3 regions of the Crystallibacter crystallopoietes genome follow, and region 2 is predicted to be linked to each of the others. Evidence: predicted binding sites of a transcription regulator. Region 2 holds the regulator's gene; each other region holds the start of a gene.
What was found. Region 2 encodes HrcA, which represses chaperone genes, less so after heat shock. Its sites were predicted from a motif close to TTNGCACTCGNNNNNNNCGAGTGCNAA; they were not measured.
Positions count from the first base shown of each region.

Region 1: the regulator HrcA is predicted to act here: its motif matches at 9,370-9,396, upstream of groES (co-chaperone GroES).
Region 3: the regulator HrcA is predicted to act here: its motif matches at 6,882-6,908, upstream of AC20117_RS13460 (Hsp20/alpha crystallin family protein).

Region 1 is NZ_CP018863.1:209,245-220,023, forward strand. Features, by position in the region: gene AC20117_RS00965 (glycerol-3-phosphate dehydrogenase/oxidase) at 1-1,114, opposite strand, end outside; gene AC20117_RS00970 (GuaB3 family IMP dehydrogenase-related protein) at 1,143-2,282, opposite strand; gene AC20117_RS00975 (BtrH N-terminal domain-containing protein) at 2,389-3,576, opposite strand; gene guaB (IMP dehydrogenase) at 3,929-5,434, opposite strand; gene AC20117_RS00985 (PQQ-binding-like beta-propeller repeat protein) at 5,570-7,099, opposite strand; gene groL (chaperonin GroEL) at 7,261-8,871, opposite strand; gene groES (co-chaperone GroES) at 8,934-9,230, opposite strand; gene AC20117_RS01000 (siderophore ABC transporter substrate-binding protein) at 9,673-10,626, shown strand; gene AC20117_RS01005 (ABC transporter permease) at 10,678-10,779, shown strand, end outside.
Region 2 is NZ_CP018863.1:4,104,770-4,114,503, reverse strand. Features, by position in the region: gene lepA (translation elongation factor 4) at 1-1,089, shown strand, start outside; gene hemW (radical SAM family heme chaperone HemW) at 1,128-2,357, shown strand; gene AC20117_RS18930 (DUF4870 domain-containing protein) at 2,406-2,828, opposite strand; gene AC20117_RS18925 (DUF3097 domain-containing protein) at 2,966-3,808, opposite strand; gene hrcA (heat-inducible transcriptional repressor HrcA) at 3,990-5,003, shown strand; gene dnaJ (molecular chaperone DnaJ) at 5,082-6,209, shown strand; gene AC20117_RS18910 (16S rRNA (uracil(1498)-N(3))-methyltransferase) at 6,212-6,982, shown strand; gene AC20117_RS18905 (Gmad2 immunoglobulin-like domain-containing protein) at 6,998-7,882, opposite strand; gene AC20117_RS18900 (PhoH family protein) at 8,254-9,291, shown strand; gene ybeY (rRNA maturation RNase YbeY) at 9,295-9,734, shown strand, end outside.
Region 3 is NZ_CP018863.1:2,857,929-2,868,707, forward strand. Features, by position in the region: gene purH (bifunctional phosphoribosylaminoimidazolecarboxamide formyltransferase/IMP cyclohydrolase) at 1-54, shown strand, start outside; gene AC20117_RS13435 (hypothetical protein) at 162-419, shown strand; gene AC20117_RS13440 (NADP-dependent isocitrate dehydrogenase) at 587-2,806, shown strand; gene AC20117_RS13445 (AI-2E family transporter) at 2,967-4,220, shown strand; gene AC20117_RS13450 (VOC family protein) at 4,231-4,647, opposite strand; gene AC20117_RS13455 (glutamate-cysteine ligase family protein) at 4,727-6,208, opposite strand; gene AC20117_RS13460 (Hsp20/alpha crystallin family protein) at 6,329-6,790, opposite strand; gene AC20117_RS23330 (hypothetical protein) at 7,032-8,177, shown strand; gene AC20117_RS13465 (LPXTG cell wall anchor domain-containing protein) at 8,263-10,566, shown strand; gene AC20117_RS13470 (bile acid:sodium symporter family protein) at 10,713-10,779, shown strand, end outside.

The sequences.
Region 1 (10,779 bases), 870 kb from region 2:
GATGCGCGACCACGTGTTCGCGCGAGAGCTTGGCCGTGTCGTCGTTCTCGCCCGCCAGCAGCGGCCGGAGTCCGGCGTAAACGCCCTCCACATCCTCGCGGGTCAGCGGGCGGCTGAGCACCTGGTTGACGTGCTCGAGCAGATAGTCGATGTCCTTCGACGACGCCGCGGGGTGGGCCTTGTCCAGGTCCCAGCTGGTATCCGTGGTGCCGATGATCCAATGCCGGCCCCACGGGATGACGAACAGCACCGACTTTTCGGTCCGCAGGATCAGCCCCACGGTGGACTGGAAGCGGTCCCGGGGCACCACCAGGTGGATGCCCTTCGAGGCCCGCACTTTCAGCTGGCCGCGCTCGGTGACCATGGCCTGGGTCTCATCGGTCCAGACCCCTGTGGCGTTGACCACCTGTTTGGCCCGGATGTCGAACTCGGTGCCGTCTTCCTGGTTGCGGACGCGCGCGCCGACCACACGTTCGCCCTCGCGCAGGAAGTTGATGACCTTCAGCCGGTTGGCGGCATGCGCCCCGTACTCCGCAGCCGTCCGGACAAGGTTGACCACCAACCGCGCATCGTCGACCTGCGCGTCGTAATAACGGATGGAACCAACGAAGGCATCCTTCTTCAGGCTCGGCGCCGCCCGCAGGGTGCCGTGCCGCGACAGGTGCTTGTGGAAGGGCACCCCGCGGCCGTGGCCGCTGGCCACCGACAGCGCGTCGTACAGCGCGACGCCGGCACCAACGTAGGGGCGCTCGACGAACCGTTTGGTCAGCGGATAGAGGAAAGGAACCGGGCGGACCAGGTGCGGCGCGATGCGCTGCAGCAGCAGGCCGCGTTCCTGGAGGGCTTCACGGACCAAGGCAAAGTCCAGCATCTCCAGGTAGCGAAGCCCGCCGTGGATGAGCTTGGAGGACCGGGAGGACGTGCCGGAGGACCAGTCCCGGGCCTCCACAATGCCGACATCGAGGCCGCGGGTGACGGCGTCCAGCGCAGCGCCGGCGCCGACCACTCCCCCGCCGACAATCAGTATGTCCAGCTCCCGGTCGTGGTCCTGCGTGGCCCGCAGGGCGGCCAGGGCCTCCTCACGGTTTTCAGGACTCATGGCTCCGGAACTCATACTCAGTCAGCCTCCAAGCATCGGCGGATCACTCGTTTGATATGTACGGCGAGAGGACTACCTCGCACCGCTGGAACTCCTTCAGGTCCGAATAGCCGGTAGTGGCCATGGACCGGCGCAGCGCGCCCACCAGGTTGGACGTGCCGTTGGTGTGGTGTGAAGGCCCGTGGAGCACCTCGGCCAGCGGACCCACCGTGCCGATCTTGACCCGGTCCCCGCGCGGCAATTCGTTGTGGTGGGCTTCCTGGCCCCAATGCCAGCCGCGGCCCGGAGCTTCCTCGGCGCGTGCCAGGGCGGCGCCGAGCATGACGGCGTCGGCGCCCATGGCGATGGCCTTGACGATGTCCCCGCTGGTGCCCAGTCCGCCGTCGGCAATCACGTGGACGTACCGGCCGCCGGACTCGTCCATGTAGTCGCGGCGTGCTGCGGCCACGTCGGAGATCGCCGAGGCGAGGGGCGAATGGATGCCCAGCGCGCGCCGCGTCGTCGTTGTTGCGCCGCCGCCGAAGCCGACCAGCACGCCGGCAGCACCGGTGCGCATCAGGTGCAGGGCGGGGGTGTAGCCCGCGGCGCCGCCGACGATCACGGGGACGTCCAGTTCGTAGATGAACTGCTTGAGGTTCAGCGGCTCGTGCTCGCGGGAAACGTGCTCGGCAGAAACCGTGGTGCCGCGGATCACAAAAATGTCCACGCCGGCGGCGAGCACGGTCTTGTAGAACTCCTGGGTGCGCTGCGGCGTCAGGGAACCGGCCACGGTGACACCGGCTTCGCGGATTTCGGCCAGACGGGAGGTGATCAGGTCGGCCTGGATCGGAGCCTCGTAGATTTCCTGCATCCGCTTGGTGGCGGCGGGGCTGAAGCTCTCCTCGCTCAGTGCGGTGATCTCGTCGAGCATCGGCTCCGGGTCTTCATAGCGGGTCCACAAACCTTCGAGGTTGAGCACCCCCAGGCCGCCGAGCCTGCCGACCGCGATCGCCGTCGCCGGGGACATGACCGAGTCCATCGGGGCGGCGATCACCGGCATGTCGAACTGGTAGGCATCGATCTGCCAGCTGACGGAGACATCCTTGGGGTCACGCGTGCGCCTCGAGGGAACAATCGCTACGTCATCCAGGGAGTAGGCTCTGCGCCCACGCTTGCCACGGCCAATCTCAATCTCGTAAGTCACGGCTCTAGGTTATCCCACCGCGGCGCGCACACCGGGCCGGGGCGCGGACTGTGGACAGCCGGGTCCGTCCACAGTCCGGCGCTTGCGGTCCTCCTGAGCGGACGGCTTACCCGGACAGGGAGTTTGCCGCGGCCTCCTCCGCCGCCTGGATGTCCTCCATCCGGTCGGCCAGAGCGGCGAAGTGCGCGGTCCGCTGTTCTGCAGGGCATTGCGGATCGACGGCGTCGGCCAGCTGCTGCCACCGCTCGCCGACGGCCGCGTACAGCTGCGCGGGCTGCCGCAGCCGGTCCAGGCCGTCCAGCGCGGCCGCCTCGGCCAGGAACCGTGCGTAGAGCGGCCGAAGCGCCGCCGGCCCTCCCCAGGCGGTTCCCGCCAGGCACTCCTTGATCCGTTCCAGCCCGAACCGCAGCCGCTGCTCGTCGGCGAACATCGCCGGCCAGCCTTTCTTGGTCCTGGTATCGCACAGCCGGCCGGTCCAGGTCTGCATCCCGACCAGCCCGAAATTCTTCGCGACAGGTGCGGGGATTCCGGCCGGCGGTACCGTTCCCAGCAGCACGCCGGCCGTTTCCGCCACCGATTCCAGTACGCTCCGGCGCAGCTGCTCCACGGTGGTTTCGCCGGGATCGACCACCGAGGCCTGCCAGTGCTTGTCCTTCTTGCGTTTGCCACGCGCGCCCGCCAGCTCCGCCGCCGTAGCGCCACGCAGCTGCAAGCCGCCGTCGTCAATCAGGTACTCGCCGTTGACCTTGCCGGCCACCACCACATCCACGGAGTCGCTGTGCTCCAGGGCATCCGAGTGGTACCAGGGCAAGGCGCCCTGGGTGACTTTGACGACGACGGCGCGGCCCGCGTCCAGCGCGGCGTCCAGATTGACCTGGGCTGCGTTGGTGCTGGTGGTGGACTTCTCCTCCACAAGGGCGCCGCTGCGGTTGATCAGGTTGCCCACGTAGGGGCCGGGATGGAAGCGGGTGACAATCGTCGCCGTCGTGATTTGTTCGTATTCGAAGGTGAACACCATGAAACCGATGCCACCGGCCAGTCCGGAGAGCATCGCTTCGGTAAAGGGAGTGCCAGTGGCCGGATTTTCGACCCCGGCCTGGGCCAGGACGCGCTGCCACAGCCCTGCGTCGCGCTGCGCCAGCGGGCTGGCGAGCGGGTAACCGGGCAGCAGGCCCGGCACGGACGGCTCCGCCGGCAGCGCCTTGAGCAGCTGCAGGCGGGCTGACGTGTAACTCTCGCCCGTCTTCTGCATGCGTTCGCGGACCCGGGACTTGAAGTGCTTTTGCTGGACCATTAAGTCTCTTTCTGCACGCGCCGACGTCCGGCCCCACGCACCGCTGACGTCAACACGTCACAAAAGGAGTGTCCACCTGATCGCTCACCCGAAGGCTTGACCTCCTTTGCTCCCGCGGTTCCCGGCCGCGTGGGTGCCGGTGAAGGGAGTTAGGCGCTAGGCGTCGCCGATCCCAGCCTAGTAGGGCCTCTGCAGACACACAACAGACACAGTGCTGACGACACAACCGGCGGCACAATACGGCGCGGAAGGAGCGCGGAACACATGCAGTAGCCGGATATGCCTAACGACGGCGAAGGCCCGGACTTGGGTGCCCGGGCCTTCGTCTGACTACCGCTTGTACTGCTATTGGCTACCGCTTGTAGTTCGGAGCCTCGGCCGTAATCATGATGTCGTGCGGGTGGGACTCCTTGAGTCCGGCTCCGGTGATTCGGACGAACTTGCCCTTTTCCTTGAGCTCGGCGATGGTGCGGGCGCCGGTGTAGAACATCGTCTGGCGCAGACCGCCGACCAGCTGGTGCGCGACGGCGGAGAGCGGGCCGCGGTACGGCACCTGGCCTTCAATGCCTTCAGGGATGAGCTTCTCGTCGTCCGGTACATCGGCCTGGAAGTAGCGGTCCTTCGAGTAGGACGTGTTCTTGCCGCGGGTCTGCATGGCACCCAGCGAACCCATGCCGCGGTAGGCCTTGAACTGCTTGCCGTTGACGAACACCAGGTCGCCCGGGCTTTCGGCAGCTCCGGCGAGCAGCGACCCCAACATCACGGTATCGGCACCGGCCACCAGGGCCTTGCCGATGTCGCCCGAGTACTGCAGGCCACCGTCGGCGATCAGCGGCACGCCGGCCGGAATAGCTGCCTTGGCGGACTCGTAGATCGCGGTCACCTGCGGCACACCGACGCCAGCCACCACACGCGTGGTGCAGATGGAGCCGGGGCCCACCCCTACCTTGATGGCATCGGCGCCAGCGTCGATCAGGGCCTGGGCACCCTCGCGGGTGGCGGCCTGTCCGCCGATAATGTCCACATGGGCCGCGGCCGGATCCTTCTTCAGCCGGGCGATCATGTCCAGCACGCCACTGCTGTGGCCGTTGGCCGTATCGACGACGAGGAGGTCGGCGCCGGCGTCGATCATGGCCATGCCGCGTTCGTAACCGTCACCGAAGAAGCCGATAGCGGCGCCGACACGCAGTCGGCCCTCATCGTCCTTGGTGGCCAGCGGGTACTGCTCGGCCTTATCGAAGTCCTTGACCGTAATCAGGCCCTGCAGCATTCCGGCGTCGTCGACCAGCGGCAGCTTCTCGATCCGGTTCTTGCCCAGCAGTTCGATCACCTCGGGCCGGCTGATGCCGACCTTGCCGGTGATCAGCGGCATTGCGGTCATCACCTCGTGCACCTTGGTGGTCGGGTAGTCGGCGCGGGGCACAAAGCGGGTATCGCGGTTGGTGCAGATGCCCAGCAGCTTCCCGTCCGTGTCCACCACGGGCAGTCCCGACACCCGGTAGTTGAAGCAGAGCTCGTCCAGTTCGGCCAGTGTCGCGTCCGGGGAGATGGTCACCGGGTTCGTGATCATGCCCGATTCGCTCCGCTTGACCCGGTCCACGTGCTCGGCCTGGTCCTGGATGGAGAGGTTGCGGTGGATTACCCCGAGACCGCCCTGGCGTGCCATCGCGATGGCCATCCGGGACTCGGTCACAGTGTCCATGGCCGCCGAGAGCAGCGGGGTCTGGACCGTGATGCGCTTGGACAACCGGGAGCTGGTGTCGGCCTCGGAGGGGATGACATCTGTTGGGCCGGGCAGCAGCAGCACGTCGTCGTAGGTCAAGCCCTCGAAGGCGAACGGGTTAAATTCTTGAGTCACTGTGCGGCCTTTCGGAGATACACCGGAATGGGAAGCGGCCAATGTCGCGGGGGTTACCGGTACAGAGGTGGATAGTTACATCCTAAAACCATTTGCCACCCGGCTCTATTTCGTTCCCGCACCCATGTGGTGGAACTAACTCAAGCCGCGTCTTCTTCCGGTGCCCTTATACGCCGTAAGCCTCCCCTCATATGCGATCAGGAAGGCTCCGTCGGCGCCCACTCCTGCATCCCGGACAGCGGCCTGGGAAGGCCGCAAGCCTTCTCCGCCGGCGCAGGAGGTTGCCAGGTAACCGCCGCTTCGTTCGGTAGGGGCCTCGCCCCCAGGATGGGCCGCCCGCCAGAATTCGTAGGTGCCCTCGCTAAAACAGACGTGTTGCACTGCCTCTTCATCCGCTGCGTCAGGCGCCGGTGAGGTTTTGCCCGATGCCACGTCGAGGAGCACCGGCTTGCCGTTCAGCTCAATGCGCTGCGACAGGTCTTCTCCCGAATTTGCCGCAGCCGGGCCGGTGACCAGATCCTCATCCGCACCCGCGTCCAGTTGCCATTTCGACTTGCCAGTCAACAGGCCGTAGCCCTCAATAACGACATCCAGACCCTCGAAAGAAGCAATCTCGCCATCGTCAAAGATCGCTTTACCTCGGGTCAGGCAACGGATTCCCAACAAGGCGCCGTCCTCTAGTTTGTGCGGGCCCGTGTCGAACTGGTCGTTGCAATCCGTGCCCGGCGCCGACCACAGCCGGGTCCCGGTTCCACCTTCCAAGGCCGTTATGCGGTTTGTCGCCAGATCGAGCGATCCCGACTCACCGTCCGGCTTAAGGTCCGAATGCAGCAAGTAGGACTCTTCGTCTTCCAGATAGCGGCTGTAGACCGCAGAGCCAATGGTAATGCCGGGTCCGAAGGCAGCGGCTGCCTCGAGCTGCCATACTGATTCTCCGTCCCGGACTTCACCGATCCCGAAATCCCCCGCGTCCTCGCCGTAGAAGTACAGGCGTCCGCCGGGCATCGGCTGCGCGCCCGCAGGCAAGCCGGCCCACAACGGGTCCGGCACAAGGCCCGCGGCTCCGGCTTCGAGGCGCATTCCCGGCCCGGCCCGCTCGCTCGTTGAGCTGAGGCACAGGGCGGCGGGATCGTCCCGGCACACTTCCGGGGCCCGGTCCACCACCATTCCTCCGGTGTCGCGGACGATGTCGCCGGTGTCGATGTTCCGGAGCTGGACACGGTCCAGCCACGGCCACCACGCTTCGTTGATAGTGCGATACCTGAAGTCGCCCGGCGCAATGAACGCCACCAGGTTCTTACCGTCAACCTGTTCCAGGAACGCGACGTACGGCGGATTGCCCACGTAATCGTTTCCGGGGCTTGCCGCATGCTTCCACCGGACCTTGCCGGTCGCCACATCAACTGCGGCCAGCTCCAGCTTCCTGCCCTCGCTCACATAAACGAAGGCCGTGCCGTCCTTGACCTGTGGCTGGCCAACAACATTGAGTTTGGTGCTCCACAGCTCCTCGGCCGGCCTGCTGTTTTGGTCGGCCTGAGCGGCGGCGCTGCCTGCTGCTGAGGAAGCGTCCGCATCGGCGCTGCAGCCCGCGAGGAGCGCTCCTGCCAATGTCGGTGCCATCAGTGCTGTCAGCGTGGTTTTGAGACTGTATCTGGTTCTTCCCATGGGCACAGTCAACAGAACGGGACGCGGACTCCGCCATCACGGCGCGTCAGCCTGTGGATAACTTAGACTCCCACGGATTAAACGCGAAAGGGATCCGGCCAGTGTGAACTGGGCGGATCCCTTTCTGCTGCTACTGGAACCGAAGCGCGGGCGCTGCGGTCTTAGTGGCTGTGCCCTGCGTGCGCGTCCTCGTCCTCGGCCGGCTTGTCGACGACCAGAGTTTCGGTGGTCAGGACCAGCGCGGCGATGGATGCGGCGTTGAGCAGTGCCGAGCGGGTGACCTTGACCGGGTCGATGACGCCGGCGGCAACCAGGTCCTCGTACTTCCCGGTGGCGGCGTTGAAGCCGTTGTTGACCTCAAGCTCGCCCACCTTGGACACGACGACGAAGCCTTCGTGGCCGGCGTTCTCGGCGATCCAGCGCAGCGGCTGGACCAGCGCGCGGCGGACAAGTCCGACGGCGGTGGCGGCGTCGCCTTCGAGTGCCAGAACGTTCGGATCGGTGTCCAGGGCCTGGGCAGCATGGACCAGTGCGGAACCGCCGCCGGCCACGATGCCCTCTTCCAGGGCAGCACGCGTGGAGGACACTGCGTCCTCGATACGGTGCTTCTTTTCCTTCATCTCAACTTCGGTGGCTGCGCCGACCTTGATAACGCCGATGCCGCCGGCCAGCTTGGCCAGGCGTTCCTGCAGCTTCTCGCGGTCCCAATCGGAATCGGTGCGCTCGACCTCGGCGCGGATCTGCGCGACGCGGTCTGCAACATCGGACTCGGAGCCAGCACCGTCAACGATGGTGGTGGCGTCCTTGGTCACGGTGATGCGGCGTGCCGAACCCAGAACTTCCAGGCCGACCTGGTCCAGCTTCAGACCGAGGTCCGGGGAAACGACCTGGGCGCCGGTCAGGGTGGCGATGTCCTGCAGCATGGCCTTGCGGCGGTCGCCGAAGCCGGGAGCCTTGACGGCAACCACGTTCAGGGTGCCGCGGATCTTGTTAACCACGAGAGTGGACAGCGCTTCACCGTCGATGTCTTCGGCGATGATGAACAGCGGCTTGCCGGCCTGCAGCGCCTTCTCCAGCAGCGGCAGGAATTCCTGAACCGTGGAGATCTTCCCCTGGTTGATCAGGATCAGGGCGTCTTCCAGGACAGCTTCCTGGCGTTCAGCATCGGTGACGAAGTACGGCGACAGGTAGCCCTTGTCGAACTGCATGCCTTCGGTGAGGACCAGCTCGGTCTGCAGACCGGAGGCCTCCTCGATGGTGATGACACCGTCCTTGCCAACCTGCTCGAAAGCCTTGGCCAGCAGCTCGCCGACCTCAGGGCTCTGGGCCGAAATGGTCGCCACTTCGGCAACCTTGCCCTCAACCTCGCGGGCGTTCTCCAGCAGGCGTGCGGAGACTGCCTCGACAGCCACCTCGATGCCCCGCTTGAGGGCGCCGGGAGCTGCACCCGCGGCTACGTTGCGCAGGCCCTCCTTGACCAGGGCCTGGGCCAGGACGGTAGCCGTGGTGGTTCCGTCACCGGCTACGTCGTTGGTCTTGGTGGCAACTTCCTTTGCCAGCTGTGCGCCAAGGTTCTCGTAGGCGTCCTCGAGTTCGACCTCGCGGGCGATGGTCACACCGTCGTTGGTGATAGTGGGTGCGCCCCACTTCTTGTCCAGCACAACGTTGCGTCCGCGCGGACCCAGGGTCACCTTGACGGTGTTGGCCAGCTTGTCGACGCCGGCTTCCAGAGCTTTGCGGGCGGCATCGTCAAACTTCAACTGCTTTGCCATTTATTAATTCTCCTTATTGAACCAAAAACCCCGGCCAGTTGCCTGGCCGGGGTCATCGGAAACTACTTGACGACGATCGCCAGCACGTCGCGGGCGGAGAGTACGAGGTACTCCTGGCCGCTGTGCTTGACTTCGGTTCCGCCGTACTTGGAGTAGATAACGACGTCGCCCTCGGCTACATCAACCGGGACGCGGTTTCCGTTGTCATCAACGCGGCCGGGGCCCACTGCGACAACTTCACCTTCCTGCGGCTTTTCCTTGGCGGTGTCCGGGATGACCAGGCCTGAAGCCGTGGTCTGCTCTGCTTCGAGCGGGCGGACAACAATACGATCCTCAAGAGGCTTAATAGAGACCGACACTCGGCTCTCTCCTTTGCATGAGCTACGAATAGGTTCTTTGGCCAAGGACTTTTCTGCCGTCGTCGCGGTGCCGGCAGGAGGTTCCTTGAGTAATTAGCACCCGCACGGGGAGAGTGCTAATAAGACTCTATGTGCCGGATTAGCACTCGGTCAAGGTGAGTGCCAAAAGCGTCGCAATGTCCCACTGCACGAGCCCCAATGTCAGCTGGAATCACCGGTCCCGCCGCCGGTTCCAACGCCAGCCAGAACGCACCCGGATGGCACCGTCCGCCGTCGTTGTTTGGCGCTGTTGTTGCTTAAGGACATTTTTCTGCAGGAAAGTTGCCTAAGGCTAACCTAACCCGATACGGTTCGAAGGCGCGCAAGAATTAGCCAATGATTTTGTGATCTATTGCGGCGGGTACCGGGAGGTGCCCGACCACCGATTTTCCTGGAGCCATTTATGAATAAGTCCGTAAAGTCCCGCCTCCTGGCAGTCTCGGCCGTTGCCTCGCTGCTGGCGCTGAGCGCCTGCGGCCAGGACGCAGGGGCAGCCGACGCCGATGCCAACGCGGAGACCATCACGGTTGAGCATGCGCAGGGTTCCACCGAGGTGCCAGCCAACCCGGAAACCGTCTACAGCTTTGACCTTGGCGCGCTGGATAGCCTGGATTCCCTCGGCGTAGAGGCTGACGGTGCTCCGACCGCGCAGTACCCGGAGTCGCTGGCCAAGTACGGCGAGGATGCCGTCACCAAGATCGGCTCCATGAAGGAACCGGACTTCGAAGCGATCAGCGAAGGCGCTCCGGATCTGATCATCATTTCGGGCCGCACTGCCGGTGCCTACGAGGAACTGAGCAAGATCGCACCGACCATCGACCTCAGTGTTGATGCCGCCGCACCGGTGGAGAGCTTTAAGGAAGTTTCCACCACGCTCGGCGAGATCTTCGGCAAGGAAGCCGAGGTCGAGGAGCAGCTGGCCGCGATGGATACCAAGATCGAGGAGACCAAGGCCGCCGCTGCCGACGCCGGCACCGGTCTCGTAGTGATGACCAGCGGCGGTGAGCTCACCGCCTATGGCGCCGGTTCGCGCTTCGGCATCGTCCACGACGTCCTGGGCGTGCAGACCGCGGCCGACGTCAAGTCGGAGGGCTCGCACGGCGAGGCCATCTCCTTCGAGTACATCGCCGAGAAGAACCCGGCCCATCTCTTCGTGATCGACCGCGATGCGGCCATCGGCGAGGCGGCAGGCAAGGCCGCCGCCGCGGTCCTGGACAACGAACTGGTCGCCGGCACCGACGCCGCCAAGAACGACAACATCACCTACCTGGATTCCGCTTCCTGGTACCTGGTGGGCTACGGCCTGAACAACGTCGACTCCATGGTCGGCGCCGTACAGGCAGCACTGGTCAAGTAGTCAATGCCGCTGCGGGCCGGCGCATCCGGCCCGCAGCGGAAGACAACTACCATGGCTTCCTCGACGATGACCCTCTCCACCCCGGCAGTCTCCGGCCGGGTAGCTCCGGCACGCCCGCGCGGTTCCGGCGGCCAGTTGGCGGTGGCCGGTGCC
Region 2 (9,734 bases):
CCGGAACCGGTACCGTCCAAGGGTCTTGGCGTTGGCGAAGTCGGCTACCTGATCACCGGCGTGAAGGACGTGCGCCAGTCCAAGGTCGGCGACACGGTCACCACCCTGAACAACCCGGCCCCGGAATCCCTCGGCGGCTATGCGGATCCGAAACCTATGGTCTTCTCCGGACTCTACCCGATCGACGGAGCAGATTATCCTGTGCTCCGCGACGCACTGGACAAGCTCAAGCTCAACGATGCGGCGCTGATTTACGAACCGGAAACCTCGGCCGCTCTCGGCTTCGGCTTCCGCGTGGGCTTCCTCGGCCTGCTCCACCTGGAAATCACGCGTGAGCGCCTGGAGCGCGACTTCAATCTGGACCTGATCTCCACCGCGCCCAACGTGGTTTATGAGGTGACCCTCGAAGACAAGAAGGTCATTACGGTCACCAACCCGAGCGAATATCCGGACGGTAAAGTCTCCGAGGTCCGGGAGCCGATGGTTTCGGCCACCATTTTGGCTCCCAACGAGTTTGTTGGCGCCATCATGGAGCTTTGCCAGGGCCGACGCGGCGATATGAAGGGCATGGATTACCTCTCGGAAGACCGGGTGGAGCTTCGCTACCGGCTGCCGTTGGCCGAAATCGTCTTCGACTTCTTCGACCTGCTCAAGTCCAAGACCCGCGGCTATGCCTCCCTCGATTGGAAGGCCGACGGCGAACAAGTCGCGGATCTGGTCAAGGTGGACATCCTGCTGCAGGGCGAACAGGTGGACGCGTTCAGCGCCATCACGCACAAGGACAAGGCCTACAGCTACGGCGTCATGATGACGGGCAAGCTGCGCGAGCTCATCCCTCGCCAGCAGTTCGAGGTGCCCATCCAGGCAGCCATCGGCTCGCGCATCATCGCCCGAGAGAATATCCGTGCCATCCGCAAGGACGTGCTGGCCAAGTGTTACGGCGGCGACATCAGCCGTAAGCGCAAGCTGCTGGAGAAGCAGAAGGAAGGCAAGAAGCGCATGAAGATGGTCGGCCGGGTGGAAGTTCCCCAGGAGGCCTTCATCGCAGCGCTGTCTTCGGACGAATCGAAAGACAAGAGCAAGAAGTAAAACCGAAGTGATCAAGACAACGACGACGGCGGTCACCTGTGCCTAGCGTCCTGCCGCTGGGAGACCCGGCACCGGCCGATGGCTTGCTGCCGCCACAGGCCGCTGCCGGCGCACAGGACAGGGACTTCTGTCTCTACGTCCACATTCCATTCTGCTCGGTGCGTTGCGGGTACTGCGACTTCAATACGTACACTGCCAAGGAGCTCGGCTCAGGTGCGTCGCAGGATGAATACGCCGGTACCCTCAACGCCGAACTCGAGCTGGCGGCCAAGGTGCTGCCCGCATCCGGGCTGCCCCGGCGCCCGCTGTCGACGGTCTTTTTCGGCGGTGGTACTCCTACTTTGCTGCCGGCGTCGGACTTGGCGGCCATTCTGGGCCGGGCGACTGAATTGTGGGGCCTGGCACCGGAGGCCGAAGTCACCACGGAGGCCAATCCGGACTCCGTCACGCCGGAGTCGCTGCAGATCCTTGCTGCGGCGGGATTCACCCGGGTTTCGTTCGGGATGCAGTCCGCAGTGCCCCACGTACTCAAGGTGCTTGACCGTACCCACAATCCGGAACGCGTTCCGCAGGCGGTCCGCTGGGCGCGCGAAGCCGGGCTGCACGTCAGCCTGGACCTGATCTATGGCACCCCGGGGGAGTCGGTTGCCGACTGGGAAGCCAGCCTGGACGCTGCCATCGCCTGCGGACCGGATCATATTTCGGCCTATGCCCTGATTGTGGAGGAGGGCACCAAGCTTGCCGCCCAGATCCGCCGCGGCGAAGTACCCGGAATTGACGACGACGATCACGCCACCAAATATGAACTCGCCGAGGGGCGGTTGGCGGCTGCAGGCTACGGTTGGTACGAGGTCAGCAACTGGGCCCGCACCGAAGCCGACCGATGCCGGCACAATCTCTCTTACTGGCGTGGCGACGACTGGTGGGGTGCCGGCCCCGGGGCCCACTCCCACATGGGCGGGGTCCGCTGGTGGAACGTGAAGCATCCGGCTGCCTACGGCCAACGTCTGTCAACGGGAGTCTCGCCAGCGGCGGGACGGGAAACCCTTGACGCAGCCACCCGCCAACTGGAACATGTGATGCTCCAGACCCGCATCATCGACGGTCTGCGGACACAGGAACTGGGTCCAAATGGACGGAAAGCGGTAGCCGGTCTAATCGCAGACGGGCTGGTGGACGGACCCGCAGCTTTCGCCGGCACCGTTCGGCTGACCCTGCAGGGCAGGCTGCTGGCCGACGCCGTGGTCCGCCGCCTGCTGGAAGACTGACAGACCCAGGTTGGATTAGCCCCATCCGGTGCGCCTCCGCCTGCCGGCCTAGTGGAGCAGGCGCAGATTCAACGAGTAGCGGTAGGGACGGCCGCGGTTGACTGCGATACCCGCCATCACGGAGAACACCGTGAGGAAGACCCAGATTGCCGCTGCAATGACGGCAAAGAAGCCGCTGATCACAGGCACCAGAATCAGGATGTTGGCAATAACAGCGACGATGGTTGGCGGAAGCGTGAAGTTCAGCGCTTCCTTCGACTCCTGGGCGGTGAAGGGCCCGCGGTCCTTGAAGATCAGGTAGATGACCAGCGAAGGGAAGCAGCCCAGGATGCCGCCGAAATGAGCCAGAGTGGCCCACTGACGGTCTTCGGACGGTGTCAGCGGCAGGGCTGAGGAAGAGGCGCTTTCATACTGCGTCCGCGGAGCCGGTTGACGATCCGGTTGCTTCTTGCGCGCGGGGTTGTCTGACACAGGACCTACCTCAGGAGAATTCGTTGTCGTTCTAATGGCTATTTACCTACGAAACTAAGATTAGCCGCAATGATCGGTAAACAGCGGACTGGGGTCAATCTTCCGGCGCAGAATGGGGTTGCCGCCATGCGCATTCCTCAGGCCGTGAGGAAATCGATGACTTCTTCAACGCGTCCCAGCAGGGACGGTTCCAAGTCCGCGTAGGTGTTAACGCTGCCAAGCAGGCGCTTCCACCCGTCCGCGATGTCGATCTGGGTTTTGTTGGGCCACCCAAGGCCGTCGAGGATTCCGGTTTTCCAATCGGTTCCGCGCGGAACCACCGGCCATTTTTCCAGTCCGATGACGGCCGGCTTAATGGCCTGCCACACGTCCACGTACGGGTGGCCGACAATCAGCACGTTGTTGCGCGCAGACGGAACTGCCATGGCGGCCTGGGCAATACGCCACTCCTTGGTGTCGGGCAGCAGATGGTCTACCAGAATGCCCAGCTTTCGCTGCGGCCCCGGATTGAACGCGGTTACCGCCGAAGCTAGGTCATCGACACCGTGGAGCGGCTCGACGACTATCCCTTCGACCCGAAGATCGTGGCCCCACACCTTCTCGACGAGCTCCGCATCGTGCTTGCCTTCGACCCAGATCCGGCTGGCCTTGGCAACCTGCGCGCGAAGTCCTTCTACCCGGACGGACCCCGACGCCGTCCGCTGCGGACGTACGACGGCGGCCGCAGCCATGGCAGGAACAACCTCCACGGGTTCACCCTCCAGCAGAAAGCCGAAGCCCAAGGGAAAGGAACGTTTCTTGCCCCGCCTGTCCTCCAGCGACACGAGATGGACTCCGCCGGACTTCTCCACGCGCACTACCGCGCCTACCCAGCCGCTTTCGACATCCTCCAGTACCAGTCCCGGGTCGGCCCCGACTTTGCGAAGCTGACGCGGCTTCGGAGCGGATAGATCCTGTGGTCCCCAGCCGTAGCTGCTCATTGGTTGTAGTCCTTCGGTCATGCAGCTTTCGGGTAGCTGCAGTCGATCAGCGGAGCCGCCGATAGGTGCATGGCAACCTGACAATGCTAACAACGTGCCAAAGGTATTAGACTTAGCACTTGGACGTGTTGAGTGCTAACCGGCATGTCTACTGCAGCCGTACGAAATCAGGAGGTGCCCAGTGAGCGAAGGCCGTCGGCTTGAGGTGCTGCGCGCTATCGTGGAAGATTACGTGCATTCACGTGAACCGGTGGGGTCCAAAGCACTCGTTGATCGCCACCATTTAGGCGTTTCCTCGGCCACTATCCGCAACGATATGGCTGCTCTGGAAGAAGAAGGCCTGATCGTCGCTCCGCACACTAGCGCCGGCCGTATTCCCACGGACAAGGGCTATCGGCTCTTCGTGGACCGGATTTCGGATGTGAAGCCGCTCTCGTCCGCTGAGCGCCGTGCCATTCAAGCGCTGCTCGAAAGCGCGGGCGACCTGGACGATGTCATGGACCGCACCGTGAGGTTGTTATCGCAGCTGACCAATCAGGTAGCAGTGATCCAGTATCCGCGGTTGGGACGGGCCTGCACCAGGCACATTGAGTTTGTCCTGCTCGCACCGCAACAGGTCCTCGTCGTCCTGATTGCTGATAACGGGAAAGTTGAGCAGCGTGTCATTTCCCTGCCGGATCCCGTAACGGATGAAGAGTTATCCGATCTCCGGTCGGCCTATCTCTCCGAATTGGCCGGGCACCCCCTGGACTCGGTGGGCGGGCTGCTCCGGAATGGTCTGAAAGATGCCAGGCCGGGCACGGAGGCTATTGTGCCACCGCTTTCAGCGGCCTTGGAAAGTCTTGCTGCAGCCACACAGGAAGAGCGTATCCTCATGGCGGGTACAGCAAACCTGGCCCGTTCCACGATGGATTTCCCATTGAGTATCGGCCCCATTCTCGAAGCACTCGAGGAACAGGTGGTCCTGCTTCGCCTGCTGTCGGAGATGCAGCAGGACGCCCGCGGAATTTCCGTACGCATTGGGCATGAGAACCCGTACGGCTCGCTGGCGGAAACATCCGTGGTCGCAACCGGCTATGGTCCGGGTTCCTCCGCCAAGCTGGGCATCCTCGGTCCAACCCGGATGGATTATCCGACGACTATGGCCGCCGTGCGGGCCGTAGCCCGCTATTTGTCACGCATTCTTGCCGGATAGGCAGCCGGCCAACCAGCAGCACATGGGCAGCGGGAGCCGCTGTCCGCAACCGATTCCCAGGAAGAGAAGTAATACAAGGTGAGCAACCACTACGACGTACTCGGTGTCAGCCGCGATGCCACTGCTGAGGAAATCAAGAAGGCCTATCGGAAACTGGCCCGCAAGCTCCATCCTGATGTGAACACCGGGCCGGAGGCTGCGGAACAGTTCAAGCAGGTCAGCCATGCCTACGAGGTGCTGTCGGATCCGCAGAAGCGGCGGGTATATGACACCACAGGCAATGAGAACGGCACGGACAGCGGCTTCGGCGGCGGCTATTCGGGTGCTGGGTTCGCCTTCCAGGACATTTTCGAAACCTTCTTCGGTGGGCAGGGCACGGCTGGACCGCCTTCGCGCACGCGCCGCGGCCAGGACGCATTGATCAATGTCCGCATCGATCTCAAGGATGCCGTGTTCGGCGTCAACAAGAAGATCGAAGTGGACACCGCCGTCGTTTGCCCCACCTGCGACGGCAGCTGCTGCCGTCCCGGCACCAGTCCGAGGACCTGCGACATCTGCGGCGGTTCGGGCCAGGTACAGCGTGCCGTGCGCTCCATTCTGGGGCAGGTTATGACCGCCGCTCCCTGCGGAAGCTGCCAGGGCTTCGGCACGGTCATTCCCGACCCGTGCAACGAATGTAATGGCGAGGGCCGCATCCGCAGCCGCCGTTCGCTGACCATCAAAATTCCCGCGGGTGTCGGAACAGGCACCCGGATCCAGCTGGCCGGGCAGGGCGAATCAGGGACGGCAGGCGGCCCCCAGGGCGACCTCTACGTTGAGATTCGTGTTGCCCCGGACAAGAACTTCATCCGCGAGGGCGACGACCTTCATGTGACGATGGCGGTACCCATGACGGCTGCGGCCCTCGGTACCGATGTGGACATGGACACGTTCGACGGGACGCAGTCGCTGAACATCAAGCCCGGTACCCAGGCCGGCGAGGTCATCACCCTCAAGGGGCTTGGCGTGACGCATCTGCGGGGCTACGGCCGCGGCGATCTGAAGGTCCATGTGCACGTGGAAACGCCAACCAGACTCGATTCCGAGCAGGAGGAACTGCTGCGCCAGCTCGCAGCATCGCGCGACGAGCAGTTCACCGAGGGCAAGCTTGCAGGCAGCGGCAGCGGCGTGTTTGCCCGCCTGCGGGACAAGCTCGGCAATCTCTAATAGTGACTAATCCAGTATTCTTCACCGAACCTGGAGCGCTGGCGGCAGTGGCATCCGGTGAGGAATTTGTCCTGACCGGTGCCGAAGCCAGGCATGCTGTGGCCGTTAAACGCCTGAGCCCCGGCGAGAGCGTGGACGTCGTGGACGGGCGGGGCATGCGGCTTTCCGGAACAGTCGTCTCGACGGGGACGGAGAGCCTCACCGTCTCCGTCGAGACCGTTGCCCCGGAGCCGCCGGCACCCTTCCGGTTGACGCTCGTCCAGGCGTTGGCCAAGGGCGACCGTGACGAACTTGCGATCGAAGCTGCCACGGAATTGGGCGTGGACGAGGTAGTTCCCTGGCAGGCCGAACGGAGCATTGTCCGCTGGCGCGACGCCAAGGCTGCCAAGGGGATGGCGAAGTGGGAATCGACGGTCAGGTCCGCCGCGAAGCAAGCGCGCCGCGCCACCGTTCCTGACGTGGCGCCGCTGGTCGACTTGAAATCGCTCTGTGCGCGTATCGGCGAGAGCCGGTTGGCGCTGATCCTCCATGAGGAGGCCCGGCTGTCGCTGGCTGAAGCGGTTCAAAGAAGTGGGTTGGAATCGGAAGCAGACCTGGAGCAGGGCATTCTCATGATCGTTGGGCCCGAGGGCGGCATGAGTCCCCGCGAGGTTGAGCAGATGCGTGAGGCGGGGGCGGTGCCGGTGATCCTGGCCCCGCATGTGCTCAGATCCTCAACTGCCGGGCCGGCCGCCGTCGCGCTGCTCAGCGAGCGGCTGGGCCGCTGGAACTGAACGTGGTCCGCCCGCCTACCTGACCGTGAAAACCTTGCTGTCCGCATTCTGAGGCTCTTCGGTTCGGCCGCTCATGTCCTGGTGGAAGACCGTAACCCGGTATGTTCCAGGATCCAGATCCTGGCTGAACCGGAACTCACCGGTTTCACCCGCAGCTGAGTCAACCTGCACCGTACCCTCTTCGACGATGTTTCCTTCACCGGTGTCTTCCGCCGACTCCAGCCGCGAAATGCGCCAGGACAACTGGGACTCAAAGGCAACACCGCGCCCATAGACTTCCACCCGTCCTTCAGTGGCAGCCCCGTGCTGCGGATCTATGACCCAGATCGGTGCACTGAGTTTAGCGTCGCGGGACATCGGCTCGCCGAGCTCCACATGGCCGAATGCCTTGTAGCCGGAGTGTCCGTCAACCAGGATGACGACGTCGAGCGGGTTTTCCGCCGTACTCAAACCCGCATTAGCAGCTGCCGCGGTGGCAGTGTAGACCAACTGCTGCACAGCTCGTTCCGCAATTCCAGCGTCCACATCGGACTTAAAGGCGTCGGAGGAGATGTCCAGCGTAATGACGGATCCATTGGTGATGGAGGCACCGACCTTGGACGCTGGCTGCCAGGGATTGAAATAGTCCGGGTCCAGCGGCTGCAGCTTGGTGAGCGCGCTGACGGCACTAGTGATCGGATCACCGAGGTCCTCCGCTTCGCGGAACTCGCGGTAGAGGAACACGGTGTCGGCATTCGTGCCCAGCCAGTAGACCGGGGACAGAGCGGTACTTTGCAATGTTTCAACCGGGGCGCTGGTCACCAGGGGACTGCTCTGGATAGTCGGCTGGCCGCTGCCGGCCGGCATGGAAGTCTGGCCGTTGGGTCCGTTTCCGGAAGGCGTACAACCAATCATGACCATGGAGCCAAGGGTCAACACTGCCAGCCACGCGCGGAATCGGCGCGGGGCTGCGTGGTGCGGCCGGTGGTGCTGCTCTGTGGAAATGACCGGATTCCTCCTCAACTCATGGCTGCGTCCCGAACGCGATTGGAAGTCTGATGGCGCACCTGTCGGTACCTGAAAAACCAGCTTGGCATACTGACCGCATCCAAACGCGCGGTTGGCCCGTCTCTCAACCGGACTGATGCACGATTGAGACAGGATCGATATCTACCGGTCATGCATGGATTTCGGGAACGACATCCGGCCGTTGCCGTAGCATTGAGATGTACAGCAATCCCACACAACAGTCCTACTAGCTAAGGGGAGATGGAAGGCCTGCCGGCCGCTTTATGTCGGAAACACGTCTGGATGTGGATCCGCTCGGATCCAGTAACCGTTCCATCCACTTTGAATCGTCGGAACATATGGTCAAGGCACTCGGAGCCCAGGATGAGGTGCTCCGGCTCATAGAATCCGAGTTCAGCGACGTGAATCTGCATGTACGCGGCAACGAACTCTCCATCTCCGGTCCGCCTGCCGCCGTCGACCGTACGGAACGCCTGCTGGAGGAGATCCGCACGCTGGCCGCGAATGACACGCGCGTTTCGCCGGAGGTCGTCGCGCAGCTGCTGCGCATGCTCAGCGAGCAATCAGTTGCCAGGCCCGCCGAAGTGCTGACGCTGAACATTCTTTCCTCGCGTGGAAGGACCATCCGCCCGAAGACGCTGAATCAGAAGAACTACGTGGACGCCATCGACAACAACACGGTTGTCTTCGGCATCGGCCCGGCCGGAACGGGCAAGACGTATCTGGCCATGGCCAAAGCGGTCCAGGCCCTGCAGCACAAGGAAGTCAACAGGATCATCCTGACGCGTCCGGCCGTTGAAGCAGGGGAGCGGCTTGGCTTCCTGCCCGGCACGCTCAGTGACAAGATCGACCCCTACCTGCGTCCGCTCTACGATGCCCTGCACGACATGATGGATCCGGATTCCATTCCACGTTTGATGGCAGCGGGCACCATTGAGGTCGCCCCTTTGGCCTACATGCGCGGACGGACCCTCAATGACGCGTTCATCATTCTGGACGAAGCGCAGAACACCACACCGGAACAGATGAAGATGTTCCTGACCCGGCTCGGCTTCGGCTCGAAAATGGTAGTAACAGGAGATGTCACGCAGATCGACCTTCCGGGCGGCACGAGCTCCGGACTCAAGATCGTCAGCGAGATCCTGCAGGGCGTGGATGACGTCAATTTCTCCATGCTGGAGGCCTCGGATGTGGTTCGGCACCGGCTGGTCAGCGACATCGTCACCGCCTACGGCCGCTGGGACGACGAGCGCCGCAAGCCCTCGACAGCCCGGCGGCGGCGGACGGAACAGGAGAGCTAGCACGTGGCAATCGAAGTCAACAACGAAACAGAGTACGACGCCGACGAAGCCGGCTTGGCCCGCCTCGGCCGCTTTGTGCTCGAAAGCCTTTATGTGCACCCGGAAGCCGAACTCTCCATCATCCTGGTCGACACGGACGCCATGGAGCGGCTCCACATTGAGTGGATGGACGAACCGGGGCCCACGGATGTGCTGTCCTTTCCCATGGACGAGCTACGGCCGGGCACGGCGGCGCAGCCCAGTCCCGCCGGGGTCCTTGGCGACATAGTCATCTGCCCACAAGTCGCGGATGAGCAGGCCAAAAAGGCCGGCCACAGTATTGGCGACGAGATGCTGCTGCTGGCCACGCATGGCCTTCTTCACCTGCTCGGCTACGACCACGCCGAGCCGGAGGAGGAGCAGGAAATGTTCTCCCTCCAACGCCAACTGCTGGCTGCGTTCCT
Region 3 (10,779 bases), 1.2 Mb from region 2:
AACGCCGCCGGCATCACCATGTACTTCACCGGAGCGCGCCACTTCTTCCACTAAACAGTTCCGCTATTGGCAAGTCGGGCCGACACCCCTTGCCAGCGCCGTGCCGGGCACCTAGGTTCAAAGCAACCGTTGTGCCCGGCAACGGCGTTTAAGGGGTGGCCGTGCTTCCGCTGCAGACCGTTGAGCCAGCAGACTCGTCCAACGTATGGATCGGTCTCGCCGTCGTACTCATTGTGGTGGTGGCGGCGCTGGCCTTCTGGCTGGTGCCGCCGTTCAGGACGCCGCGTACCCGCTCCGCGCGGGAGCAGGCGGCAGTCCGCGAGGCCGAAGCACCCGGCGGCGGCATGCGAGACACGCACCTGGAACACAACAACAATGCGCATCGCGGCCAGATCTTCGGACCTGGCAGCGGGGTCTAGCCGCTGCGAATCAATGTGACACGCCTTCTTGGCGTGGGCAGGAGCACGGTCATGAAATGGCGTTTATCGGGCCGCGATAGGGATCGAAGCGGCCTCCTCGGGTAAGTTAGATGGTGAATTCAACAGGATTTACAGAGTTCCGTAGACCTTAGGGAGACGCCTCACCAATGGCCAAGATTATCTATACCCACACCGACGAAGCGCCGATGCTGGCCACGTATTCGTTCTTGCCGATTGTCGAAGCCTTCGCTTCGACGGCAGGTGTGGAGGTGGAGACCCGCGACATCTCGCTGGCTGGCCGCATCATCGCCGTCTTCGGTGACTACCTCACTGAAGACCAGCGGACCGGCAACGCGCTGGCCGAGCTCGGAGAGCTGGCGAAGAAGCCCGAAGCCAACATCATCAAGCTGCCGAACATCAGCGCGTCCATCCCGCAGCTGAAGGCCGCCATCGCGGAGCTTCAGGGCAAGGGCTACGCCCTGCCGGACTACCCGGACAACCCCTCCTCGGACGAGGAGACGGACATCCGCTCCCGCTACGACAAGATCAAGGGTTCCGCCGTGAACCCGGTCCTGCGTGAAGGTAACTCGGACCGCCGCGCACCGCTCTCGGTGAAGAACTACGCCCGGCAGAACCCGCACTCCATGGGTGCCTGGTCGGCGGATTCCAAGACCAACGTTGCCACCATGGACGCCGATGACTTCCGTTCCAATGAGAAGTCCGTGGTCATTCCGGCCGACGACACGATCAAGATCCAGCTCGTTGCCGCAGACGGTACCGTCACGGTACTGAAGAAGGACTTCCCGGTTCTGGCCGGGGAGGTCATCGACGGCACCGTGATGCGCGCCGCCGCCCTGGACGAGTTCCTCGCCGCACAGGTTGCCCGCGCCAAGGAAGAGGGCGTGCTGTTCTCCGCGCACCTGAAGGCCACCATGATGAAGGTCTCGGACCCCATCATCTTCGGCCACGTGGTCAAGGCGTACTTCGCCGAACTGTTCGAGACCTACGGCGAGCAGCTCGCTGCCGCAGGCCTGAGCCCCAACAACGGCCTGGCCTCCATCCTCAACGGCCTTGAGGAACTGCCGGCCGACGTCCGCGAAGGCGTCCAGGCTGCCATCAAGAAAGGCCTGGAAGAGGGCCCGGCGCTGGCCATGGTGGACTCCGACAAGGGCATCACCAACCTGCATGTTCCCAGCGACGTGATCGTGGACGCTTCCATGCCGGCCATGATCCGCACCTCCGGGCACATGTGGGGCCCGGACGGCCAGGAGGCGGACACGCTCGCGGTGCTCCCGGACAGCTCCTACGCCGGGATCTACCAGGTTGTCATCGACGACTGCCGTGCCAACGGCGCCTACGATCCGACCACCATGGGCACCGTCCCGAACGTCGGCCTGATGGCCCAGGCCGCCGAGGAATACGGCAGCCACGACAAGACGTTCGAGATCCAGACCGCCGGCACCGTCCAGCTGGTGGACGGCTCCGGCACCGTGCTGATCGAGCACCAGGTTGCCCCGGGTGACATCTGGCGCGCCTGCCAGACCAAGGACGTGCCGGTCCGCGACTGGGTCAAGCTGGCCGTCAACCGCGCCCGCGCCTCCAACACGCCGGCCGTGTTCTGGCTGGATGAAACCCGCGCCCACGACGCCAACCTGATCGCCAAGGTCAAGGAATACCTGCAGGACCACGACACCGAGGGCCTGCAGATCGAGATCATGTCCCCGGTTGAGGCCACCGCCTTCACCCTGGAGCGCATCCGCAAGGGCGAGGACACCATCTCCGTCTCCGGCAACGTGCTGCGCGACTACCTGACGGACCTGTTCCCGATCCTCGAGCTCGGCACCAGCGCGAAGATGCTCTCCATCGTTCCACTGATCAACGGGGGCGGCCTGTTCGAAACCGGCGCCGGCGGCTCGGCTCCGAAGCACGTGCAGCAGTTGCTGAAGGAAAACCACCTGCGCTGGGACAGCCTCGGCGAGTTCCTGGCCCTGGCCGTGAGCTTCGAGCACCTGGCCAACTCCACCGGCAACAAGCGTGCGCAGATCCTGGCCGACACGCTGGACCGCGCCACCGGAACCTTCCTGCTGGAGGACAAGTCGCCCAAGCGCAAGGTCGGCGAGCTCGACAACCGCGGCAGCCACTACTACCTCGCCCGCTACTGGGCCGAGGAACTGGCCAAGCAGACCGAGGATGCGGAGCTGGCGAAGTCCTTCGCTGCCGTTGCCGAGGCCCTGACCTCCAACGAGGATGCCATCGTCGGCGAGCTGCTCGCCGTGCAGGGTTCCCCCGTTGACGTCGGCGGCTACTACGAGCCGGACGACGCCAAGGCCGCCCAGGTCATGCGACCCTCGGCCAAGTTCAACGAGGTTCTGGCCACGCTGAGCTAAGCACTGAGCAGGTACAGCCAAAAGCCTGAAGCGTACGACGCCGGCCCGCACCTTTTGCACAAAAAGGTGCGGGCCGTCGTCGTACTTTGCTTACAACGGCGTGGCGGCAGGCAGGCGTCGAGTGCCGGCTCCAGTGGCCAAGTGCGGCAGGATAGGAAGCATGCGATTTATTCCGAAGCGCCAGGCCTCGACCGCCCGGTCGGTGTCCAGCACCCTCAAAGCCGATCCGGACGCGGTGGAGTCTGCCACCGGACCCGGAGTGAAGCCGCAGGAACCGCGGGGGATTTTCGCCGCCGGCGTTGACCGCACCGCTCTGTGGACCGGCCGGGCCGTTGTCATCGCCATCGGCCTGGTGCTGGCCTGGTGGCTGGTCCGTTCACTGTGGTCGGTGGTTTTCCCGACGATTCTGGCCCTGCTGCTGGCCAGCATCCTGTGGCCGGTGAACCGACTGGCCCGCCGCATCATGCCCAAGGCTCTGGCGGCCTTTGTCACGGTGCTTGCCGCGCTGGCGGCCGTTGTCGGCGTGCTGATGCTGGTGATTCCGTCGCTGGCCTCGGGAACGGCGGGGCTGGCCGGAAAGGCACGAGAGAACCTCGGGCAGATCACCCAGTTCCTGGCCGGGCCACCGTTCAATCTTGAAAACGCGGACCTGAATTCGCTGGTGGACAGCGCGGTATCCCAGATCCGCGAGCATGCCGGCGACATCGCTTCGGGGATCACTACCGGACTGGGCGCCATCACTGCGGGCACCGTTATCTTTGTACTGGTCCTGGTCTTTACCTTCTTCTGCCTCAAAGACGGCGACCGTTTCCTCGCCTGGACCAGCCGGTGGACGGACGCCAAAGTCTACGTCCACGCCGCCGCGGTGACCTCCCGGGCCTGGCAGACCCTGTCCGGCTACATCGCGGCGCAGGCCGCGGTTGCCCTGGTCGACGCGGTCTTCATCGGCGCCGCCCTGTTCATCCTGGGCATTCCGCTGGCCTTGCCCTTGACTGTCCTGATCTTTATTGCGGCCTTCATCCCGGTGGTCGGCGCGGTGGCAACGGGTTTGCTGGCCGCATTGATCGCCCTGATCTCCCACGGCTGGGTCACGGCTCTGATTGTGCTCGGTGTGGTGATTGTGGTTCAGCAACTGGAGAGCAACCTGCTGCAGCCGTTCCTGGTGGGTACCAAGTTGAAGATCCACCCGGCGGTGGTGCTGGCCTCGGTAACGGTCGGCGGCACCTTGTTCGGCATTGTCGGAGCGTTCCTGTCGGTACCAACAACAGCGGTGGGAATTGTGGTGCTGCGTTATTTGCGCGACGTGGTCTTTCCAGCCCAGCCGGAGGGCGACGACGCGGATGCGGGCAGTTCCGACGGCGGCCGGCCGGAATCCGAGGCTGCTGTGGCCGGCGCACAGGCCGAGCACGACTGACGGGCCAAGGTCAGGCTGGTCCCCGCTGGCCCAAAACGTCCAGGTAATGCGGGTTGTACATGACGCCGAGAATGTTGCCGAACGGATCGACCACCGAGGCCGTGATGAATCCGGCTTCCCGCGGCGTGATCGGCTCGTGCTCTTTCGCCCCCATGGCAAAGAGCTTCTCGACAGCCGATTCAACATCGTCGACGTGCCAGAAGATGACGGCACCGGCTGGTGATGCAGCGGCACCATGGGGCGCGTAACGGCTATCAATAATGCCCAGCTCGTGCTGGTAATCGCCGATGCGGAATTCTACGTAGGCGGGCGGGCCTTGTTCCGGTCGCACAAAATAGGGCTCCAGGCCCAATAGCTGTGAGTACCAGTCCTTGGCAGCGACAACATCGTCCGCATAGAAGCTGACCGTGGTAAGTCCTCGCAACATAAAATCTCCCTAGGTGACGGCACGCCGTCGTTATTGGTTTTCACGAAGCTAGTATCCGGGCGGTCCCAACCGACGGTATTTAGTGGGTCGCGTCGAGAACCGGCCACGTGTGGACGGGCTCGTTGGTATGCATGTTGTGCGAATACTGCCGCGTCATCTCGGCCAGCGCTGCCGGACGGTCCAGTCCGTCTGCTTCAAGCCGCCGGAGGGTCTTGATCTGCCAGTTGGCGCCGTTCTGTTCCGTCTGGGCGCGGGCGCGCAGGATTTCCATGTACCGGTCGATCAGGTCCGGGGCCACGCGGAGGTCGGCCAGTCCGTCAGCGGCCAGCGGCAGCAGGTGGCGGACAATCAGCTCCACCACCGGGATGTCTCCGATGCCCGGCCAATAGACCATGGCTTCCAGCCCTTGCTTGGCGCAGTTGATGAAGTTATCGGCCGCACTCTTGAACGCGAGCCGGGACCACAGCGGCCTGTCCGCCGTCCTGATCATGCGGACCAACCCGAAGAAGAAGGCAGCATTGGCCACGGTATCCACCACCGTAGGTCCGGCAGGCAGCAGCCGGTTTTCGAGCCGCAGGTTGGGCATGGTGTCGCCGGGGTCGTAAATGGGACGGTTCCAGCGGTAGACGGTGCCGTTGTGCAGGCGGAGCTCCGGAAGCAGCGGCGCGCCGGCCTTGGTCTGCTTGCCGGTGGTCCGCGAGAGCTCCGGCAGCAGGGCGGGGAAGTAGCGCACGTTCTCTTCAAACAGGTCGAAGATCGAGGTGATCCACCGTTCGCCGAACCAAACGCGGGGCCGGACGCCCTGATTGCGCATTTCCGGCGGCCTGGTGTCGATGGACTGCTTGAACACTTCGATCCGTGTCTCGTGCCAGAGCAGCTTCTCCATGAATACCGGCGAATTCGCCGCCAGCGCCACCTGCGGGCCGGCAACGATCTGGGCCGCGTTCCAGACCGGTGCGAATTCGGCCGGCTGGACCTGCAAGTGCAACTGCACGCTGGTGCAGGCGGCTTCCGGCGCAATGTTCTTGGCATAGAAGGACAGCGCCTCGATTCCGCGCAGGTCCATAAGCACGTCTTCGCCGCGGGCCTGCAGCACCGAGGTGTTAAGGGCGGCATAACGCTTGCCGGCGCTGAGCCAGGACATGTCTTCCACCAGAGCGTGTTTGAGCGTCGGCAGGATGCCGATCATGAGGATGCGGGCCTTCGCCGATGCTGCGCGTTCGTCCGCATGGTTCAACTGGTCGCGCAGGCTGTTCTCGAGCTCCTCAAGCCCGCGGCCGGCGACGGCGAGGGCCGGGTGGTTGAGCTCAATGTTGAAGGCGCCGATCTCGGTTTGAAAAGCCGGATCGGCGATGGCTTCGAGCACCGCGGAGTTGCGCAGCGCGGGGGAGCAGTCCGCATTGGTCAGGTTCAGCTCCATCTCCATACCAATGGAACCGGTTCCGGCGAACTCGGCCGTGGCGAGGTAATGCCCGAAGCTTTCCAGGTTTTCCAGCAGGCGTTCACGGTAACGGGTGCGCTGCTCACGGCTGAACGTCTTGGTTTTGACTTCTGAGCCCATTCTTGAAGGTAACCATCACGGGGCCACCTTGTATAGAGTGGCGGGCCATGGGCCGAAGGCCGCCGGACAAGAGACGGCCCCTCACCCGAAGGGCAAGGGGCCGCACCACGCCAGTCGGGGTTACGCCTCGACTGACTTCTGGTCGTCGGTAGCTTCGGCGCTATCGACAGCCACCGTTTCAGCCGCTCCGGTGACAACCTCGATCTTGCGCGGCTTGGCCTTCTCACTGACCGGGATGGTCACAGAGAGGACGCCGTTCTCGTACCGGGCTGAGATGGCATCGATATCGATGCCCTGGCCCAGATTGAGCTGGCGCAGGAACGAGCCGCCTTCACGCTCGCGGTTGAGCCACTTTACGCCTTCCGCGCCCCGCACCGTCCGCTCGGCCCGGATGGTCAGCAGCTGCCCGTCGACGTCGATGTCAACGGATCCCGGATCAATCCCAGGCAGATCTGCGTTCAGAATGTAGTGGTCGCCGTCGCGATACAGGTCCATCGGCATGAGCCGCAGGCCCGGGCGGTTTTCCAGCAGGGCTCCGGCGACGCGGTCCAGTTCACGGAATGGGTCAAACTTCATGGCCATAGTCATCAACTCCTTCGCATCAACGCCCCGTTCGGAGCGGTTGTCTTAGCTCTTCATAGTTGAGCCCCCTTCGCTCAACTACGTTTACAGATTAGCACTCAGGTGCAAGGAGTGCTAACTCTTCTTGATAGCTGTCAGCGAACAAATGACTAACCGATTCACCCAATCCTCTGGACGGGCGCTGCCAACGGACGTAGCCTGAAATTCGGAAGCAAAACTGGTCGTCACGGGGGTGGTCACAGTGCGCGTTGAGCTGCTGTCCCGTGTGCCCGTCTTGTTGCGCAAGGTCGTGCTCACAGCTGCAGCCACCGCCGGATTCGCCCTTTTCGGGATCGCCGGCGCGAGTGCCGCGGATGCTGACGGCGGCCTTCTGACCGAAGTACTCAGTTCAGAAACCCAAACAACGACGGCGACGCTCACCGAGGAGCTCAAACCCGTTACCGACAACGTCGGGGCAGCGACAGGGAAGCTGGCGCCTGTTACCGGCCAACTTGCGGCCGTGACGGAAAAGGTCGCCCCGGTTGTCGAAAAGGCCGCCGCTCCTGCCGGCGCTGCTTCGGAGTCAGTCGGGCAGACCACACAGCCGGTTACAGGGGCAGCGCACGAGGTGGCTGGCGCTGTTGCCGCCGTGTCGGATCCTGTCCTTGAATCGGCCGCGCCATTGACCGAACCGGTGCTCGAAACCGCAGCAGACGTCGTGGAGCCCGTCGTTGAGTCGGGCACTTCCGCCGTGCAACCGGTAGTGACTCCGGTTGTCGAAGCCGCAGCCCCTGTTGCCGATCCGGTGATTGAAGCTGCTGCGCCCGTCGTCGATCCGGTCGAAGAGGCAGCTGAACCTATCGTTGACGCAGTAGAAGCAGGTGGGCTGGCCAGCGATACCGCTGATTCGAACGGAACAATTACGGCGGTCGAAGACGGCCCCACCGCGGAAACATCATCATCGGTTCCCGTCGCGGCAGCTGAGGTTTCCGCCAGCCAACTCGAGAAGGACCCTACAGAAGCCGCTACCGCCGCTGGGGCATCGGACAACCGCCAGGAAGAAGGACGCGAAACAGCACCCGCTCCGGCGAAGCTTCAACCAACTCCGGCGCAGTTCTTGGCCCAAATGGCCTACACACCTTCGGCGGTGATGGAGCAGGATGCCCATCGTGCGGCCGGAGAGTCGTATCCTGGCCAACCAGTCGCGGCTATCCCGGCGGCCGTCCCAGCAGGTGTTGGCGGAAGCGGTTCTACTGCCGCTGGCGGAAATGCCTCCGCCGGCCAGAGCGCCGCTGACGTACCTTTCTCTAATCTGCTCCCGCCGTTCGCCAACTCGGGTACTACCGATGGCTCGGCTTGGAGTCTGCCCGCTTCACGTTCGTCGGATCCCGGTTCCTCTCCTGATTGATCTGGTTCGCGCTGCCCTTTCCGGCGGCACAGGGACCACTGCCACCCGCAACAGGGCGGCAATAGATTCAATCAGGAGAACAACCATGCGGAGAACAATGCAGACGGCGCTGTGCAGCGTCGTCTTTAGCGGAGGACTTCTCGTCCTCGGTTCCGCGGCTGCTTCAGCCGCGGAATATGAACCACCGGAGCCTGCGGTTGCTCCGGACAGCACAGTGGCAGTTGATGCGGACGTGGATGTAGTCACGGACGACGTGGCACTCGATGCCGTAGCGGATGACGCCCAGGTCCTCGGTCTCCAGGCAGGCGCGGATCTCGACTCCGAACTGCTCGCAGCCGAGTCGGTGGCTGATGTTGTTGCCGACGTAGAACTCGGCGGCGATGCAGCTGAGTATGCCACTCCCGTCGAGGCGGAGCCCGTCAATCAGACCGAGCCGGCCGCTGCAGTAGTGAACGCGGATGTCCAGGTCAATGAGGCAGCGTTGGACTACACCGATGCAGCTGAACCTGAGGCCGTCGAAACTGAAGCAGCCGTAGTTGCAGATGCTGATGTTGCCGTCGGGGCAGCAGAACAGGACTACGCGATTGCCGAAGAACCTCAGGCGACGGAAGCAGAGGTGGCAGCGGTTGCGGATGTAGAAGCCGAAGCCGATGTCGTACTCTCCGACTCTGATGGAGTGGTAGATACCAGCACTGTCGAGGCTGACGCGGACGTGATGGCAGAAGCCACGGTGGGTACCGAGGAAGGCGCACCGGCCGAAGCAACCGACGAGGCCGAAGCCCCAGCAGCACAGACCGACGCGGACGCCGCTGCGGATGTGGTGGTCGAAGATGTTGCTGCTGCCGATGTTGACGCTGCTGCGGATGTAAATGTGGCGCAGGACGAAGAGAACCTGGCCGATGTGGCCGCTGGCATTTGCCTTGATGCTGATGTTGCTCTGTTGGGTGACGGTCTGTCGGCGGGCGGGTTGCCGTGCCGCACGACAGAGGGTGATGCCGGTGCCGAAGGCGGCGTGAGTGCCGAGGAGGATGCGGAAGCTGATGTGGTGGTCGAGGATGTTGCTGCTGCCGATGTTGACGCTGCTGCGGATGTAAATGTGGCGTTGAATGAGGACGGTTTTGGTGACCTTGCCGCGGATGTTTGCCTTGATGCTGATGTTGCTCTGTTGGGTGACGGTCTGTCGGCGGGCGGGTTGCCGTGCCGCACGACAGAGGGTGATGCCGGTGCCGAAGGCGGCGTGAGTGCCGAGGAGGATGCGGAAGCTGATGTGGTGGTCGAGGATGTTGCTGCTGCTGACGTTGACGCTGCTGCAGATGTAATCGTGGCGCTGGACGAAGACAACCTGACCGATGTGGCCGCTGGCATTTGCCTTGATGCTGATGTTGCTCTGTTGGGTGACGGGCCCTCGGCGGACGGCTTGCCGTGCAGCACCGTGGAGAGCAATACGGGTAGCGATGACGGTCTGCTTGCCGCCGATGCGGACGTACTTGCGGATGCAACGGTGGTGATTGGCGAAGTGATCGGTACCGATGACTTCAATAACGTCGACACTGATGTTGCCGGAGCCCTTGTTGCCGAGATGGAGACCGTTGTCAGCGCTGGCTACGGCGACGGAGTTGGCGTAATTGCCGACATGTGTCTGGATACCGCGCTGGTCCTTGGAGGCCATGCGACAGGTGACAATGACTGCCTGGCGGGAACAGCAGGCAATGGGACCGGCGGTGCTGTGGATACCGATGGAGCAGCGGGACCGGATCCGGCTGATGAGGGGGCAACAGATCCGGAGTCGGGCAGTGACGGTACCGAAGGATCGGACGGCACAGGCGACAATACAACCGGCGATGCGACCGGCGGCGATGCAACCGGAGGAGAGAGCAACGACGGCGACAGCGTAGCTGGAACGCAGGGTTCCGGTAATGCCGGCATTCCTACTGGAGGCGACACCGCCACCGGGACGGATGCTGGAACCGATGCAACCGAGTCGAACACGGATTCGCCTGCAGGAATCGCCGGAGACCGAGGGGTCCTCGCTGGTGGTGAAGGAACTCTCGGAATGGAAGGAACCCTTGATTCTGCCTTCGTTGCTGCTGCTGATGGCAGTGCGGCAATCCTGGGGACGCAGGGTGAGCCAGTGGCAAGCGGCGTTGAAGTATCGGCAGCCGCTAACCGCATCGCAGGCAGCGACGCGACCGGAACCAACAGCGGAACGCTGGCGGCCGGCGTCGTTGTTGGTAGTTCGGCTGCCGGCACGCCAGGTGCCGACGGCACAGAAACCCTCGCCGAGACAGGAGCCAGCACGACGCACCTGCTGTTCGGCGGGATGGCGATGATTCTGCTCGGCGGCCTGCTGGCCATCAGGCGGAAGGAAGTTGCTCCGATGCGGAGCTAACGGAACGGCAGGCAGTGGTGCGGCCTCTTCATTGGGAACTTGGCGAGAGCCAAACGCCGGAAGAGGCCGCATCCACCCTTGTCCGAATATTGATATAACTCTCCACATAGTGGACGCTCAAGGCGGAGCATTTATAAGCTTGCGCAATGACTTCGCCAGTTGAACCACCGCGGACAGCAACCGCCAGCATCGATACCACCAGGGAAGACCGGG